Regions from separate parts of the Bombilactobacillus sp. ESL1092 genome, predicted to be linked through region 1. Evidence: riboswitches for the same ligand, from Rfam matches in the RefSeq annotation. Region 1 holds a riboswitch; each other region holds the start of a gene.
The links. Region 1 has a riboswitch for thiamine pyrophosphate ahead of thiW (energy coupling factor transporter S component ThiW). Riboswitches for the same ligand answer to the same signal wherever they lie in the genome.
Positions count from the first base shown of each region.

Region 2: linked by a shared signal. The riboswitch ahead of AC3B6Y_RS09120 (SLC5/6 family protein) and the one ahead of thiW (energy coupling factor transporter S component ThiW) in region 1 are both predicted to bind thiamine pyrophosphate.
Region 3: linked by a shared signal. The riboswitch ahead of thiT (energy-coupled thiamine transporter ThiT) and the one ahead of thiW (energy coupling factor transporter S component ThiW) in region 1 are both predicted to bind thiamine pyrophosphate.

Region 1 covers NZ_CM176594.1:1,210,101-1,215,633, forward strand. Annotated here, with positions in the region: gene AC3B6Y_RS05455 (C39 family peptidase) at 166-879, shown strand; TPP riboswitch at 924-1,012, shown strand; gene thiW (energy coupling factor transporter S component ThiW) at 1,165-1,674, shown strand; gene cbpA (cyclic di-AMP binding protein CbpA) at 1,748-2,413, opposite strand; gene AC3B6Y_RS05470 (hypothetical protein) at 2,428-2,571, opposite strand; gene AC3B6Y_RS05475 (L-lactate dehydrogenase) at 2,726-3,697, opposite strand; gene pth (aminoacyl-tRNA hydrolase) at 4,108-4,665, shown strand; gene mfd (transcription-repair coupling factor) at 4,676-5,533, shown strand, end outside.
Region 2 covers NZ_CM176594.1:1,885,043-1,890,575, forward strand. Annotated here, with positions in the region: gene AC3B6Y_RS09100 (hypothetical protein) at 1-101, opposite strand, end outside; gene AC3B6Y_RS09105 (hypothetical protein) at 245-424, opposite strand; gene AC3B6Y_RS09110 (helix-turn-helix domain-containing protein) at 794-880, opposite strand; gene AC3B6Y_RS09115 (hypothetical protein) at 2,644-3,027, opposite strand; gene AC3B6Y_RS09120 (SLC5/6 family protein) at 3,090-3,794, opposite strand; TPP riboswitch at 3,882-3,982, opposite strand.
Region 3 covers NZ_CM176594.1:1,017,740-1,023,272, reverse strand. Annotated here, with positions in the region: gene AC3B6Y_RS04695 (DUF871 domain-containing protein) at 1-730, shown strand, start outside; gene lplA (lipoate--protein ligase) at 849-1,862, opposite strand; gene lplA (lipoate--protein ligase) at 1,890-2,903, opposite strand; gene thiT (energy-coupled thiamine transporter ThiT) at 2,976-3,548, opposite strand; TPP riboswitch at 3,589-3,688, opposite strand; gene AC3B6Y_RS04675 (DUF4811 domain-containing protein) at 3,814-4,551, opposite strand; gene AC3B6Y_RS04670 (MDR family MFS transporter) at 4,554-5,533, opposite strand, start outside.

The DNA.
Region 1 (5,533 bases):
AGACGTTGTAAGTGGAAGTACTAAATAGCATTTGAGAAAGCAGTCTTCACAAAAATGTTCGCAAATTTTTAAAAATTTGTGGGCATTTTTTGTTTTAACTTTTTTTAACTAGCGAAATTAATAATTATCGTACAAAAAAGCCAGTATCTGAGTATAATTATTTATATGAAAAAAACTACAAAGTTCGTCATATTCTTTTTAGCAATCTTCTTAGTTGGTGGTCTAGGTTATTATTTGTTTATCGCCGCCGATGGTCTGCATAATCCGTTCACTTACCATCAAGAGGTTTTATTAGATGTACCTTACGAAAATCAACTAGAGGATAATCCTTTAAAAAATGGCTGTGAAGTGACTTCATTGTCAATGTTATTGCGATACTATGGTTTTCACGAAACTAAAAATGACTTGGCAGCTCAGATTGACCGTCAGCCTTTTTTGGTAGATGCGACGCACCATGGTGATCCGCGTAAGGGTTTTGTTGGTAATATCAAAGATGGTTATGCAGCTATGGGCGTTTACGTGGAACCAATTAGTAAGTTGTGTCGGCAAATTGTCGGTAACAAATATCAGGTTCACAGTGGCGAAAATTTACAGCCAGCCGATTTAAAACGTTTGATACACCATGAGAAACCAGTTTGGATTTTGGCTACGTTAGATTTTCAACCAGTGACCAAAAATGATTTGCTCAAATGGAAGACGCCTTCAGGAACAATGACCGTCAGTCCTTTGATTCATTCGGTAGTTGTGACTGGTATTGATCAACATTATTTTTATGTAAATGACCCACTCAAGAAAAAAGATCGGAAAGTTCCAATTAAAAAATTATTGCGTTCCTTTACGGGAATGCGAGCTCAATATTTATATTTAAGTCAAAAATAAATTTGGGTGTTCCTAAATCAACAAAAGCTACTATAATGAATTTTAGAAAGTCTACGGGGTGCTAAATAGCTGAGAACATACTCGTGAACCTGATCTAGATAATACTAGCGCAGGAATAGACACAAAATAAGCTGGCAGCTAATTGTTGATAACTGATCTTGAGATAAGGGAATTGTTTTGAGATCTGGCTGAAGCTGATTAGTTCTTGAACTTATTTTGGCTTCAAGATGTTTTTAAGGCTGTGAACCCCCTTCGACTTTAATTCAATAGTTGGAGGAAACAGTGATGACGAAACAAAGTTTGCAGGTCAAAAGATTAACAGTGATAGCATTAATGATTGCGTTGGATTTTATCCTATCACCAATTTTGAGAGTCGAGGGCATGGCTCCCATGTCGAGTGTTGTCAATATCATTGCGGCGGTATTAATGAATCCGTTCGCTGCGACGTTGATGGCCTTGATTTGTGGGTTAATGCGGATGCTATTTTTAGGTATTCCGCCATTAGCTTTAACAGGAGCGGTTTTTGGCGCTTTTTTAGCGGCATTCTTTTACAAAGTTTGGCCGCATTCGTGGGCAGCTGCTCTGGGAGAAATAATTGGTACGGGCATTATTGGTTCATTATTATCTTATCCAGTAATGGCCTGGTTCACAGGATCAGCTAGTGGCTTATATTTATTCGTTTATACGCCCCGTTTTTTAGGCGCAGCCATTATGGGTTCTATTGTAGCTTGTTTATTATTAATTAAATTAGGTAAATTATCTACCTTTCAAAAGATCCAAAAGTTATTTCGTTAAAAAATAAAAAATGAGGCTCGGACCAAAATTGTCCGAGCCTTATTTTAGTATTAAAAAAATTCTTCAATTGACTTTAAGCTTGGGGGAGCTCGTTTAAAATAGTGCCCTTTTGCAAATCATCAATTTCGGCTACGCGAAAGTTGTTTTCTTCTAGTTCATGAACAATTTTTGCTAGCGTAGCTGGTGTCAGTCCCGATTGTAACGTAAATAAATTCCGCCGTACGAGAGCTGTTTTGCGGGCATCCAAGGTTAAGCAACCAGCAATATTAGCATAGCGACTAATAATTGAAGACATAGCTGCTAATTCGCCGCTTTGTCCCGAGGAAATTACCGTTAAGACGTAACTACCAGTATTAATATTCCAGGCTTCAGATAACATATTTAATAATTTAGTATGTGTTAAAATTCCGTAAAAATGGTTGTTCTCGTCTAAAACAGCAATGTAAGGTAAATCTTTAATATTAAAAAAGACTTTAAAAAAGGGAGCGTTCACGGGAATGGTTTTGGTTGCATTCTTGATTAGATAGGTAACTGGTAAGTTCATATCACCCCCACGTGATTTGTGACGGTAAATGTGCATTTTATAAATATTGCCCCGAAAGATTGTTCCCGTTTCATCTAAAATCGGGACACACCGAAAACCAGTATCTTCTAAAATTTGTAAAGCTTCAGCTAAAGTAACTGATTCTTGAACCGTAGTTAAAAATTGTTTTTTTAAAACAAGTGATTTAATCAGCATGATTGTCTCCTTTACTACTCATCGCTGGAAGCAAAATAAGCTGCTGGCCAAAAGGCAACAAACAAAGGTACAATACCTAACCACCAATTTTCTAAAGCAATGCCGCCTAAAACGCATAATACACATAAGACTAATAAAATAATCATGAACTTCTTCATTGATGAACCTCCAATCATTATCTATTACCTTTTATTGTAAAGCCAAGTTCCGGGTTTGACAAATTAATGACGATTAATTTGGCCATAAAAAAAGACTGAAGTGATTGTTACTCTGATTGCTCCAATCTCTGATTCAGTCTTTTGTTTAATTAAATTATTTAATGCCAACTTCTTTAAAGCTATCTTCAGCAACTTTCCGTAATTGCGCTGCAGAATTGTCCATTTTAGCTTTTTCGGCATCAGTTAAAGGAATTTCCAAAATCTTTTGGACACCATTGCGGTTAATCACAGTTGGTGAACTGATGTATAGATCTTGGACACCGTATTGACCGTTCATCCCAACGGATAATGGTAAAACAGTATTTTCATCACGTAACAAAGCTTGGCAGATTCGTGCTAAAGCAGTACCAATACCATAGAAGGTAGCACCTTTAGTATTAATAATGTCGTAAGCAGCATTAACGATGGTATCATTGAGTTCAGCTAATTTTTCTTCGGTTAATTCTGGATGAGTAGCACGCAATTCAGCCATTGTTAAGCCCCCAACTGTTACATGAGACCAGGCAGCAAATTCACTATCACCGTGTTCACCCAAGATATAGCCGTGAACTGAACGAGGGTCAACATTTAATTCTTGACCAACAAATTTCCGTAAACGAGCAGTATCTAGTGAAGTACCAGTACCGATAACCCGTTCTCTTGGGAAACCAGAAATCTTCCAAGTACCATAAGTTAAAATATCTACTGGGTTAGCAGCAACTAAAAAGATTCCATTAAATCCAGAATCAACGATTGGTTTAATGATCGTTTGTAGAATCTTTAAATTCTTATTAACTAAATCTAATCTCGTCTCACCAGGCTTTTGTGGAGCACCAGCAGTAATGACAACGATATCAGCATCTTTGGCGTCACTATATTCAGCAGAATAAAGTTTAGTTGGATAACTTAAAGGTGTGGCATCAGCAAGGTCCAATGCGTCACCTTTGGTCTTATCTTTAGCAATATCAGTAATGCCAATTTCGTTAGCAATACCTTGTAAAGTCATTGCGTAAGCAAATGTTGAACCAACAGCACCATCACCAACTAATAAAATTTTAGTATGGTTTTTATCTGTAATACTTGTCATGAATTCTACCCCTTTTTTTACTTTGTTAATAACTGCACGACTTGATTTTACCACGCAAGTTTCTGAAAAAAAAGTGGTTTGTGTAATTTGACACTATTAAATTAGACTAAAATAGCCTGAGAAAGCTATTTGAGTTCCATTACTATGACGGATATTTTTTCAAGATAAATGTTATAATCAAGCAGCAATGCTTGTTAAAATTATGTTGAAATCAAAAATTACGAGCTATTAATATTAATTGCTGGGCTTTGTTTTCAACCACAACGAACATTAATTATTAGTGATAACCTAAACACTAGCATTTTAAGCCGCAGAGACTTAAATTTTTTAGAGAAAGATTGAAGTGGAAAAATTAAGCAATATTAGTTAATAAATTATGTAATTAAAACTTGAAAACTAGGTGAAAAATTATGAAGGCAATTTTTGGATTAGGCAATCCGGGCGTACAATATGATCAGACAAAACATAATATGGGGTTTATGACAATTGATCAATTGGCCCAGTATTATCAAGTGGAATTAAACAAAAAAGAATGTTCCGCACTAGATGTGCGTTTTAAATTACAGGGCGAAGCAATTTATTTAGTTAAGCCCTTAACATTTATGAATACTTCAGGTAATGCGGTACGAATGCTCATGGATTATTATCAAATTCGTCCGGAAGAAATTTTAGTGATTCAAGATGATTTAGATATGCCAATTGGGAAGGTTCGTTTACGCCAACAAGGCTCAGCTGGTGGACATAATGGTATAAAAAGTATTATCTCTGCGGTCGGAACCAAAGAATTCAAGCGGGTTAAGATTGGAATTGGACACCCCAAACGTTCACAAGTGATTAATTGGGTGTTAGATCCATTTTCTGAGGCTGATGCGCCCCAGGCGCAAGCTGGCATCCAGCGGGCAGCTGAAGCGATTGAACAATGGATTACTACGGATAATTTTCAACAAACAATGAATGATTTTAATTAGGAGAAAGATAGTGCAACTAGTTGATTTTTTAAAACAAAATCATGATTTGAAAAAATTTATTGCGCAATTACAACCGCAATCAAAACAATTATTGACGGGTCTTAGTGGATCGGCTAAAGCATTATTTTTAGCCACTTTAGTTGAGCAAACACAACAACCAGTGCTGCTCGTTACTGATAATAATTACCATGCAGATTTGTTATGTGATGATTTACAACAATTGCTACCAGCACAGCAACTGTATAACTTTTCAGTGGAAGCCTTAATTGCGACGCAAGTAGCAACTAGCTCACCGCAGGCTTTACGGCAACGGATTTTAGCTTTGAATTTTTTACAGACGAAACGTCCGGGAATTGTGGTGACTTCGGTTAGTGGTCTGGAATATTTGTTACCAACACCAGAACAATTTGCTGAAGCGCAAGTAAGTTTAAAAGTCGGCCAAGAAATTACGGTGGAACACCTGTTACAACAACTAGTGACTTTGGGATATCGGCGGGATAGTTTAGTTGCCCATCCTGGTGAGTTTGCTTTGCGCGGCGATATCTTAGACTTTTATCCGTTAACCAGTAACCAACCAGTTAGATTAGAATTGTTTGGCGATGAGCTTGATACGATTCATGAATTTGACCCGCAAAGTCAACGCAGCCAAGCGCAGTTATCACAAATAACTATTACGCCAGCGCAAGATCAATTAGTCACGCCAGAAGTCTTGAAACAAAGTGGTCAACGATTACAAAAGCGTTTGCAAACTGATTTAAAGAAAATTAAAGATGACGCTACTAAAAAGGCGTTACGGACCAATTTTCAAGTTGATATTGACCAAATGTTACGTGCACAACTGCCAGCTAATTTAAATCAATATGTGGAT
Region 2 (5,533 bases), 670 kb from region 1:
CTTAGAGCTTGGTGATTAGTTAAAATTTGTTGATAGATTTGAATAAAGGAGAGATGTTGGCGGGACTTAATTTCTAATTCGGGTAAGGTGAAAAATAACAAAATAACAATAGTAATAACAAGAAGCTGCTCCTAGATAAACATAGAATGGAGTGTGCCAGAACTAGCGGCTAAATAACTGCCAATGGGAATCCCAATGACTTGCGCAACAGAGATCCCTGCCGTGGTGTAACCCATGACTTTGACTACTTGTTTTTCGCGGAATCACTACGGGAATACAGGCCTAGACTTGTGGTGCTCACAAAAGAAGCACTGACGCCAGCCAAAAAGCGAAAGATTAGCATTAAAGGAAAACTGTTGGCAAACGCACAGAGTAAAGTTGCGAGGGCAAAACTTAATAAGCCCATAACATGCTTTTTCATCATGGCCGTTAGAAATAGGGCCGGAAATTAAAGCAAAGACTGCATAACCAATGGCATAGGCACTCACTAACCAACCAGGAAAATGCAGTTGGAATATGATAAATGTGGCTCAAAGTAGGTAATAATGGCGAAATTAAAAATGTATCTGTACCAATTAAAACATTGTTAAAAAGAATAAACTAGCATATTTTTTCATCTCTTGAAGACTTCCGTTTCATTTAATCAAGTTGTAATTCGCTATTTCTAAATATATCGAAATTGGTTCTAAAATTTTTTAGCTGGCCGTCAAAGTTGTGAAAAATCCGGCAAGTACTGCAAAGGTGGCTTCGTTGATGCTAATCAAACGTGTTTGTGCATCTTTACGGGTCTTGGTTAAGCCGGCCTCCGCATAGCTCGTAAATGATATGAAACGGTGGAATCACTTAAGTTTAAATGCGCTGCAATTTCACCACAGGTCATTTCCTAGGTGACTGTTAAACAGGATTCGAATAATTTTTAAGCGTCCTTCATCGGCTAAAGCTTTGAGAATTTTTACTCTATTTTCGTCAGAATTTATTTTTACTCCTTATTTGTATTTTTAGAAATATCGAATTAACGATTTGTATTAAAACATTATCAAGCTGAAATGTCAAATTTTAAATTGAAACTGATGGCACAGATTAACGAGTAATTGAATTGAATTGGGAAAAAATCACCTCGCTGCTCAGTTGAAATGTGCTAATATTGGCTTTGAAACATGATTAAACTGCCACCAAAGAATTTGTTACTATAGAGCTGAGGTAGTTCACGGAAAGAAAGTAAAAAATGTTCAAGAAAATTTATGATTATGTCAAAGTAAAACTATGAAGCTGGCAATTATGATGATGTGCAATTGTATATGGCTTTGGCAGCAACAAAAAGCCCACAAGAATAATGCATCAATGACAGATTTTGCCATGGGCGAACAGCAGGCTCAAAACGATTATCAGTAGCATGAATCTTTCAAAGTTTATCCTCAATTAGCAGTTGATGTTTCCAACAAACTCTTTGGATCATCGTGCGGATTATATTGCGGAGTTTATTATATTAAAGGTTATAATTCGTACAAATTAAAAATGAAGTAGTTTTAAAAGCCAAAAACAGTCTTACATATCAATATACTAACTTGATAATTCAAAGCGATATATTGATATATAAAGACTGTTTTTTACATAATTAGTTAGTGTGAGCTTCACTTAAGTTAGCCCATTGTTTGTTGGTTCCTAATTTGAGATAATTTTGTCCGTTGATGTTTTTAACACCATAAACTTTGTAAAAGTCGTCGCTTGGATTTTAGTCGTTGGCGTTCCAAACTGGTTAAACAGTTCTCCCCTTTAAAATATATAGCGAACGCACGGCCACTACGTCATTAGCGGGCATCCACCCATTGGTTAGCTCCTAAGTCCACCCGCGTAATGGGATTTCCGGTGGCACTGTTACTAGCATACTTACTGATTTTCCAATCAGCAATCTGAGGATTTAAATAACCAGTGATGTGCCATAGTTGTGGCGAGTCGTAGATGGGAACTTGTTGATAGTTAGAATAGGCTTCTATTAAGTTATTGGGCTTTTTGTTTTTGACGACGCCACCTAAAAAGACATCACTACTTTTAACCCAGGCCTTGGCCCCTAGTTTATAAGATAAGCGCTGAGCATTGGCTGCTGGACTAGCTTGGCCAATGGCGAAGACTTGCCAATTGTTGATTTTAGTTGATAAAGTGGCCCCGGTTGGTTGCGTGCAATCAGCATCACTACAAGGGTACTGCAGTATTGCCGGAACTAACTTGTAAATTAGTAGCTGATGTCACGTAGTTTTTTGCTTGAACTGGTTGTACGGCTTAACATTAAACAGCCGATTAGGGCAAGTAAGAAGCTGCTACTGGATAACTTTAGTTTCATTTTTAATTTTCATCCTTGTCAAATTAAATTTTATGTTGAAAACTTAACTTGGTCCTTCAGTGTGTGATCTGGCTTTTAATGATATCAACTCCTTTAGCTTTGTTTCATAAAGATTAATTTAAATATAGCATAAATCAGTACTAGTGATTGCAAATAATGACTATTATTTAATTAATTTTTAATAAAATTTAATAGATATCGCAACAACTAATCAAAAATTGAGATTAAATTTGATAGAAATCTTACTTTTGAAAAATGCTACTATTAATTAATGTAACAGCATTAATCATTTAAAATCATACTTTTTACTGAAAGTAGCCGTGATGAGCAGTGCGCTGGTGATGATCACCAGTAATAATAAGGTAGTGCCGCCAATGAAGTCTAATTTTTGCAGCAAAGAGTGCTACAACGCCCACTAACCACCACCAGAAATTCCACAAAAGTTTAGCTTTTCGTTTAATTAAGAAGACACTGACGAGCAAATAAAATGGCAAATAATGGCGTAAAATAGACCCACAAAGTTTAAGAAGTTTGGTATACTTTAAAGAAACATTGAGTGCAATTAATAAGCCTAATATAGTAATACCAATAGCCCAATAATTGACATGGTTTTGCCCTACACAATTATCTCTAACTGGTTGCTGCAGAGTAAGCATCCATAAAGGTTGTGGTAAGGTTGTGAAGATCATAATTAATAAAGCGATGATGCCCAAATTGGTTTGTGCTAGGGTTAGAATTAGTTGTCGCAGACTTAAGGTAATAATCCTAGGACAAACATGGCACAGCTACCGAGAAAGTAACCCAGGACGCTCACTAAACTTTCCTTCACTGGCTGCTGTCCTTGATAGGTATAATCACCAATCAATGGTAGCCAAGATAAGACCATCGTCACGTTGAGTTCTACCGCACTGCCAAAACTGATCGGAGTGAGTTTTAGCTGCTGTGCATGAGGGAAAGAATGTGTCAGCAAAATTCCTGCTACTAAAAGCATCCCGATAGCTAAGAGAATAACTACTAAATTATTGATTCGAAAGAGCCATTGATGGTTCAATAATAGCCAAATAATAATTAATCCCGCTACAATTACTGCCATGACCACTGTATTATGATAATTAAATAACTTCTGTGCCAGACTATTTAAAGCTAATTGTGCATTGACGATCATCACTGCCGTCCAGCCGAGTAACTGTAACGCATTTAAACCAGAGAAAATTTCAACTCCAGCCTTACCAAAGATACTTTGTGTGACGGCAATAGCAGGTTGTTGTTTAATTGCTGAAAGATAAGCTGCAGGTAATAAAAATAAAAAACAGCCAATCAAGTGCCCGATAATAATGGCACTAATACCTTTCCCCCATCCTAAGGGAGCCATTAAGGTTCCAGTAACAATTTCAGCAATTGAGATTGCTGTTCCCAGCCACAATAAAAATAAACTACTCAACTTTGTTTGTTGCATTTTGCACACACTTTCCGAATAAATACTTGGTTGTGGCAATAAAAAAGTATTCTTTTACGATTCAGCAACAATTTCGCAAAAAGAATACTTTCAATTGATCACAATTCCTACGTTTGTCTTAACAAAACAGGTTCGAAGGGTCTGATTTTCATCATTCTCAGCACAGATAGGCTCCCCTTTGCGATAATTATATGTTTACAGATGCTAGTTTATAACGTTTACATAAAAAGTACAACATTTAATTGATATGTATTTGGGCATGAAACCAATGTTGGAAAAAGAATAGATATCCGCAACTTGCTTATCCTGTGTGAAAATTAAGCAAGAAGCTTCTGCTATGTATTTTTTAACAAAGAACGTTACTTTAAATGTTAATAATTGGTTCACTGACTTTATTTGAATATTTAAATGGTGATAAAACTATATTTTTTAAATTATTATGCCTTATTATTTAATAATAGTATTTTTTGACCATATAGATCTACGTTTAAAAGAGCATATATATATATATATATATGGAATCTAATTTCTACAGTAAGTAAAATACATTATAGTAATAAATACTAATTAACTAAACAAAATAATTTGTTATCAAAGCCTTATATATTTAAGATATATTATTATTTTTAATGATTAAAGAATTATTTCGATTTATAATAAAATAATCCATTTGATTAACTAATTGGTTTTAATAATTATAATTTGAAATGAAAATAATTTGTATTAATAAATAGTACTGATGTTTAATGATTAACATATTTAATACTTTCTTTAAAAATAAAAGGTAAACTTATAAGCATCTAAATAATTATTTATTTAGAGCCTTTTTTAACTTTGATAAGTATCAAACAATTTCAAAATTTAAATAACAACTAAAAATATGTTACGTGAAATTTAGATTATTAAACACTTAATCAGTTTTTTTACTGAACGTTGAACAGTTTGTCCAGACTTTAAAACGGCTAATAATCCTAGGACAAACATACTTTGGGTATCATTTTGATACCCAAAATACACAGCTACCTAAAGTATTTTTATTGCATTAACATTAAGTGAAAAATACATCCAAATATATAACCGTGTTCAACGTTCAGTAAAAAAACTGATTAAGTGTTTAATAATCTAAATTTCACGTAACATATTTTTAGTTGTTATTTAAATTTTGAAATTGTTTGATACTTATCTTTCCTTACCACTGGCTGCTGAAATAATTCTTTAATCATTAAAAATAATAATATATCTTAAATATATAAGGCTTTGATAACAAATTATTTTGTTTAGTTAATTAGTATTTATTACTATAATGTATTTTACTTACTGTAGAAATTAGATTCCATATATATATATATATATATGCTCTTTTAAACGTAGATCTATATGGTCAAAAAATACTATTATTAAATAATAAGGCATAATAATTTAAAAAATATAGTTTTATCACCATTTAAATATTCAAATAAAGTCAGTGAACCAATTATTAACATTTAAAGTAACGTTCTTTGTTAAAAAATACATAGCAGAAGCTTCTTGCTTAATTTTCACACAGGATAAGCAAGTTGCGGATATCTATTATACCGCACTGCCAAAACTGATCGGAGTGAGTTTTAGCTGCTGTGCATGAGGAATACTTTTTTATTGCCACAACCAAGTATTTATTCGGAAAGTGTGTGCAAAATGCAACAAACAAAAGCAAAATTCTCTGCTACTAAAAGCATCCCGATAGTTTTTTATTTTTATTA
Region 3 (5,533 bases), 190 kb from region 1:
TAATGTTGATTACTTAAATAATATTTTAAGTTTTCAAGCCAATACGCCCTTTATCTATGGCTGTCACAATTTTTATCCGCAAATAGGAACTGGTTTACCCTATGATTATTTTATGGAGTGTAATCAGCGCTTCAAAAAAGCTGGGATTCATACTGCCGCCTTTGTAGCGAGTCATGTGGGCGACCAAGGGCCGTGGAATGTCAACGATGGCTTACCAACTTTAGAAATGGATCGAAAATTACCTATTGCTGTGCAAGCCAAGCACTTATTTGCCTCTCAAATGATTGACGACGTAATTATCGGCAATGCTTACGCTAGTGAAAGTGAGTTGCAAGCCTTAGCCCAAACTGATCGCTATCAATTAGAATTTGACTTGGATTTAAATGATACTGTTAATCCGGTTGAAGCAGACATCATGTTCAAGCCACAACATTTTCGGCGCGGTGATATTAATCAATTAGTCATTCGTTCCACTATGCCGCGCGTTACCTATCAAGCTGTAGCCAATCCACCGCATGATAATGACCAAGTTTTCCAACGTGGCGATGTTTTAATCGGCAATGATAACTTTGGTGTTTATAAAAATGAACTGCAAATTGCTTTAGAGCCTCATCAAGATTCACGTAAAAATAAAGTCGGACAATTAAAACCGGAAGAACTATTCTTGTTGGACTTCATCAAACCGTGGACAAAATTTAAATTAACGCATCGAACTGAATCCAAGAATTAAATTCTAAGCAGAAAAAACAGCTAGCCTTAGTCCAAACTATTGCTAGCTGTTTTTTAATTGTTAGAAACTGGAACCCAAAGAATGCTGCGGGAATTGCAACGACTTTTGTTCTAATCTTTCATGGCTTTAACAAATCAACTAATTGCTGTGCCGTAAAATTGGTAAAATATTGATCCACATCAACCGAAGCTAAGGCCTGCGTTAAAGCTGATTCCGTATAGTCAATGCCAACTAAATATGCTGGTAATTCACTAACATCTTGTTGGCCAAAGAAATCTCCATAAAACTTAATTTGAGCAATTTTCCCATGGTCAATCAATAACCGCGCATCAATGGTCCCCGCATTAAAATGCTGACGCTTTTGAATGGTAAATTGTGGCGATTGTCCATAAACCCAATCCCAATTGGAATATAATTCTTGGTTTAGTTGGGCAATCCCCGCCTGATCTTGAGCGTTCAAGTGATACTCTTTATCCTTGATGTCTGCTAAGTCTCGTGCTTCAAACAGACTCAACAATAAAGCATCGCGGAACTGTTCAATAGTTAAGTTTTGATATTCAGGTGCCAAATAAGGTTTCAAATTCGTCACGCGACTGCGGACTGACTTAATACCCTTAGACGCAATTTTATCAGGCGCCACCTTGAGTGCTTGGCTCAAAACATCTAAGTCCACATCATAAGTCAACGTCCCGTGCGAGAAAGTTTTGCCATTTTTAGTATACATGGCATTGCCGGAAAACTTTTTACCAGCAATTAATAAATCATTGCGCCCAGAAACTTCTACTCCTGTGGCTCCCATCCGCTGTAGAGCTGCTACAATCGGTTGGGTCATTTTTTGAAAATCACCAAACCGCTCATCTTGCGCATTAATCACAAAACTAAAAGAGACGTTACCTAAGTCATCATACACGGCGCCACCACCCGAAAGCCGTCGGGTGACCGTAATTTGGTGTGCTTTCACGTAATCTAAGTTTAATTCTTCCAAAGTATTTTGATTGCGTCCCACAATAATACACGGTTTTTGAATATAGAACAAAACCAATGGTTCATCAAAGTCCTTATTGTTCATTAAATATTGTTCGGTTGCCAGATTTTCACGAATATCTTGTGCTGGCATGCAAAAATAATACACGGTCCTGCGATCCTTTGGAAAATATTTTTAAGGTGTCACTAGCTTGATCAAATCAGCTGCTTTAATACCGGTAAAATACTGGTCTAAATCAATCGTTTGTAATTTTTGAGCAAGATGATCATAATCATAAGTCACACCTTGAAGTTGTTGTTCTAATTGTTCAACATCTTGTGTACCAAAGAAATCACCGTAAAACTTAGCTTGACTAATCTTGCCTTGCTCAATGACAAACCGTGCATCAATGGTCCCCATCTCAAAGTGTTGGCGATTCTTCACGGTAAACTCGGGTGATTTGCCGTACACCCAATCCCAATTAGCGTAAATGTCTGTTTTTAATTGCGCAATTGCTTGCTGGTCTTGGGCGGTAATTTGGTATTCATGATCTTTAATGTCCGCTAAATCATCAGCTTGAAAGAGACTTAATAACAAAATATCGCGAAATTGTTCCGTCGTTAAATTTTGATACTGTGCATCTAAATACGGCCGAATATTCGTTACCCGACTGCGCACCGACTTAATACCTTTAGAAGCAATCTTATCTTTTGGTACATGCAAGGCTTTTGTCAAGACGTCTAAATCGACATCATACGATAAAGTACCATGTGAGAAAGTTTTGCCATTCTTGGTATACATGGCATTGCCCGAAAACTTTTTACCGTCTATTAAAATATCATTGCGCCCGGAAACTTGTGCCCCAGTTGCCCCTAAGCGGTGTAAGGCGTCAACCAGCGGTTGGGTTATTTTTTTAAAGTCACCAAACTTTTCATCTTTTGCATCGACTACAAAACTAAAACAAAGATTACCTAAGTCTTGATATACTGCGCCGCCCCCCGAAAGTCGTCGAGTAACCGTGATTTGATGTTGACGGACATAGTCGTTATTCAATTCTTCAATTGTGTTTTGATTATGACCAACAATAATACAAGGACTTTCAATATAAAACAATACTAGTGGTTCATCAAAATCCTTATTATTCATTAAATACTGCTCAGTGGCTAGATTATCACGGATATCATGCGATTGCATTACTACATAGTACATTCAGAGCACCTCTCTTTATAAACGTTTTCAATAACATTATAAAGAAATTAAACTCAAATGACTATCTTTAATTTATTTTGTTTTTAAATTTAATAATTTAACTAAAATATTTTTTAAACAGCCAAAGACGATTAACGCAAAAACTAAACTGGCAACTGCACTACCACCATTAACTAATAACGACCATGTCCACGGATTAAATGCTTTGGGAGCATAAGAACCCCACACCAAGACGCCCGCCACAAAATGACAAAAGTATTTGATAAATAATGCAACACTACTACTAACTAATACTGCTGGCAAAATCGATCGGTGTTGTTGAATCCGCTGCTCAATCACAGGTGCCCAAAGACCAGCTAAGCCTAAGACCCCAAAGGCCACAGGATATTCCAATATTCCTTGCCACACATTTAAAACCGAACCACTACTTAAGCCTCGTAAAATCAAATCCAATAATCCCCACACAATACCAGCGATAATGCCGGCTTTAACACCCCGGCGCCAAGAATATAAACACAAAGGAACTACTCCATACAAAATCTCAATTGAGGAAATTCCTAAACTGTGAGGAATATACGACAAAGCCATGGCTAGCGCCACGATAATTGCACCTTCAACCAACGTTTGTAACTTATTTTTTGACATCAAAAAACACTCCTTTTTAACTATCTCGCAAAAAAGAGTGTCTACCACTCATCACAATTCCTACGCTTGTACTAACAAACAGGTTCCAAGGGTCTGAACTTAATCACTCTCAGCTATTTAGAGCTCCCCTTTGCGATGATAATCTGATTTAATTAATTCGAGTGTAACCGAATTGATGTTAAAACACAAGAAAACATCCAAAAAAATAGACTTTTGAGAAATTTCTCAAAAGTCTATTTGGAACATTTAGTTGTTGTCACACAGTTTATTGACCAACTGCTTTTTTAATCAATTGCGTTTGAAATTCTTGCGCATATTGTTTACTCAAAGCTGTCATTTTGGTCTTATTAGTCATTAAACTAGGATCTTTCTTCGCTGCAGCAGCCAATTTTTGTTTAACATAAGCTTGAGCTTGTGTTTTAACTTGCGCTTGACCAGCTGGCGTTTTCATTTGGGCCATTTTCTTTTGTAATTGCTTAACTTGATTCATTGATAAATGTAACCAATTCTTAGGCAAATAGAACGTATTAACCCGTTTAACTAATTTATTATCCATCCCAGAAACGCCAAACCAAATCTTATCCGCATTTGATTTATACTTCCAACGCGTAACCGTCTCTTTTAAAGAACCGTCCTGTTTAGTGGTGGACTTAATGTGGTTATTAGAAATTGTCTCTTCATTAACTTGTGAATGAACGGGCTTTTTCTGATCTGGATCAGTTTTATAAACTTGCACCGTTTCTTTTCCATTAGTACCCACAGTCTTATACAACATTAAGTTCAAGCCATTAGCTGATTTAGCTGGGTAAATCTGGGTAGTTTTACTTTCGGTCACTTGGTGCATACCGAAGTGATTATAATCATTCAAGACTAAAAAGACGAGTGACAATCCGAAAATAATTAAAGCAATAAGCGTAGCGAATGTCCGTAAAAGTGGTTTTCTTAAATAGACAAAACTCATAAAGGTAGCGACTGCACCGATAACTAAAGTTACTAAAATCATGCCTATTCACCCCCCTTTACTACTTTGTTAACATCAACATCTTTAGCCTGGTTCTTTTCTTTTAAGAAGAAGGCCAAAACCACACCAATCACAGCAAAGACTAAGGAGAACATAAAGGAAGCATGATAACCTGCTAAAGTTGCATTTAAGAAGTCATGCTTATATTGGAATGGTGCCGCATGCAATAAATGCTTACCTGGTTGTTGACCTTTAGTAACATTAGTCAATAACGTAATCATAATCGCTGAACCAATCGAAGACGCAATCTGACGTGCCGTGTTGTTAGCTGCCGTACCATCAGCAATTAAATCATCTGGTAAAGCATTCATTCCGGAAGTGGTAACTGGCATCAAGACCATCGAGATTCCTAATGTCCGTACTACCTGTAAAATAACAATGTAACTGGTTGGTGTGTCAGCAGTTAACCACACGAATGGCAACGTTGCTAACGTCAAAATAACCAAGCCAATAACCGCTAAACGCCGACCGCCAAATGCGTCAAAGGTCCGTCCTGTAATAGGACTCATGAAGGCCATGACTAACGCTGCTGGTAGTAAAATTAAACCAGACTTCAAAGCACTCATACCGTGCACAATTTGTAAATAAAGTGGTAAGACTGTAGAAACACCTAACATCGCAATTGTCACAATGGAGGACAAAATAGCTGCTAAAGTAAAGTCTGCTGTCTTAAAAACTCGTAATTCCAAGAACGGCTTGGGAATTACTAATTGCCGCCAAATAAAGAGAACAACACCAATTACACCAATAATTAATGTACTTAAAACATTAGCAGAAGTCCAACCATCATTTCCTGCGGCGGAGAAGCCGTACAATAAGGCTCCAAAACCTGCTGTGGATAAGAATAAGGACAACCAATCCAATTTTTGTTTGTGGGTTTTTATAACTGGCTTCATAAAGATTAAAGCCAAAATAACTACGACCACCACAAATGGAATTAATAAACCAAATAAATCACGCCAAT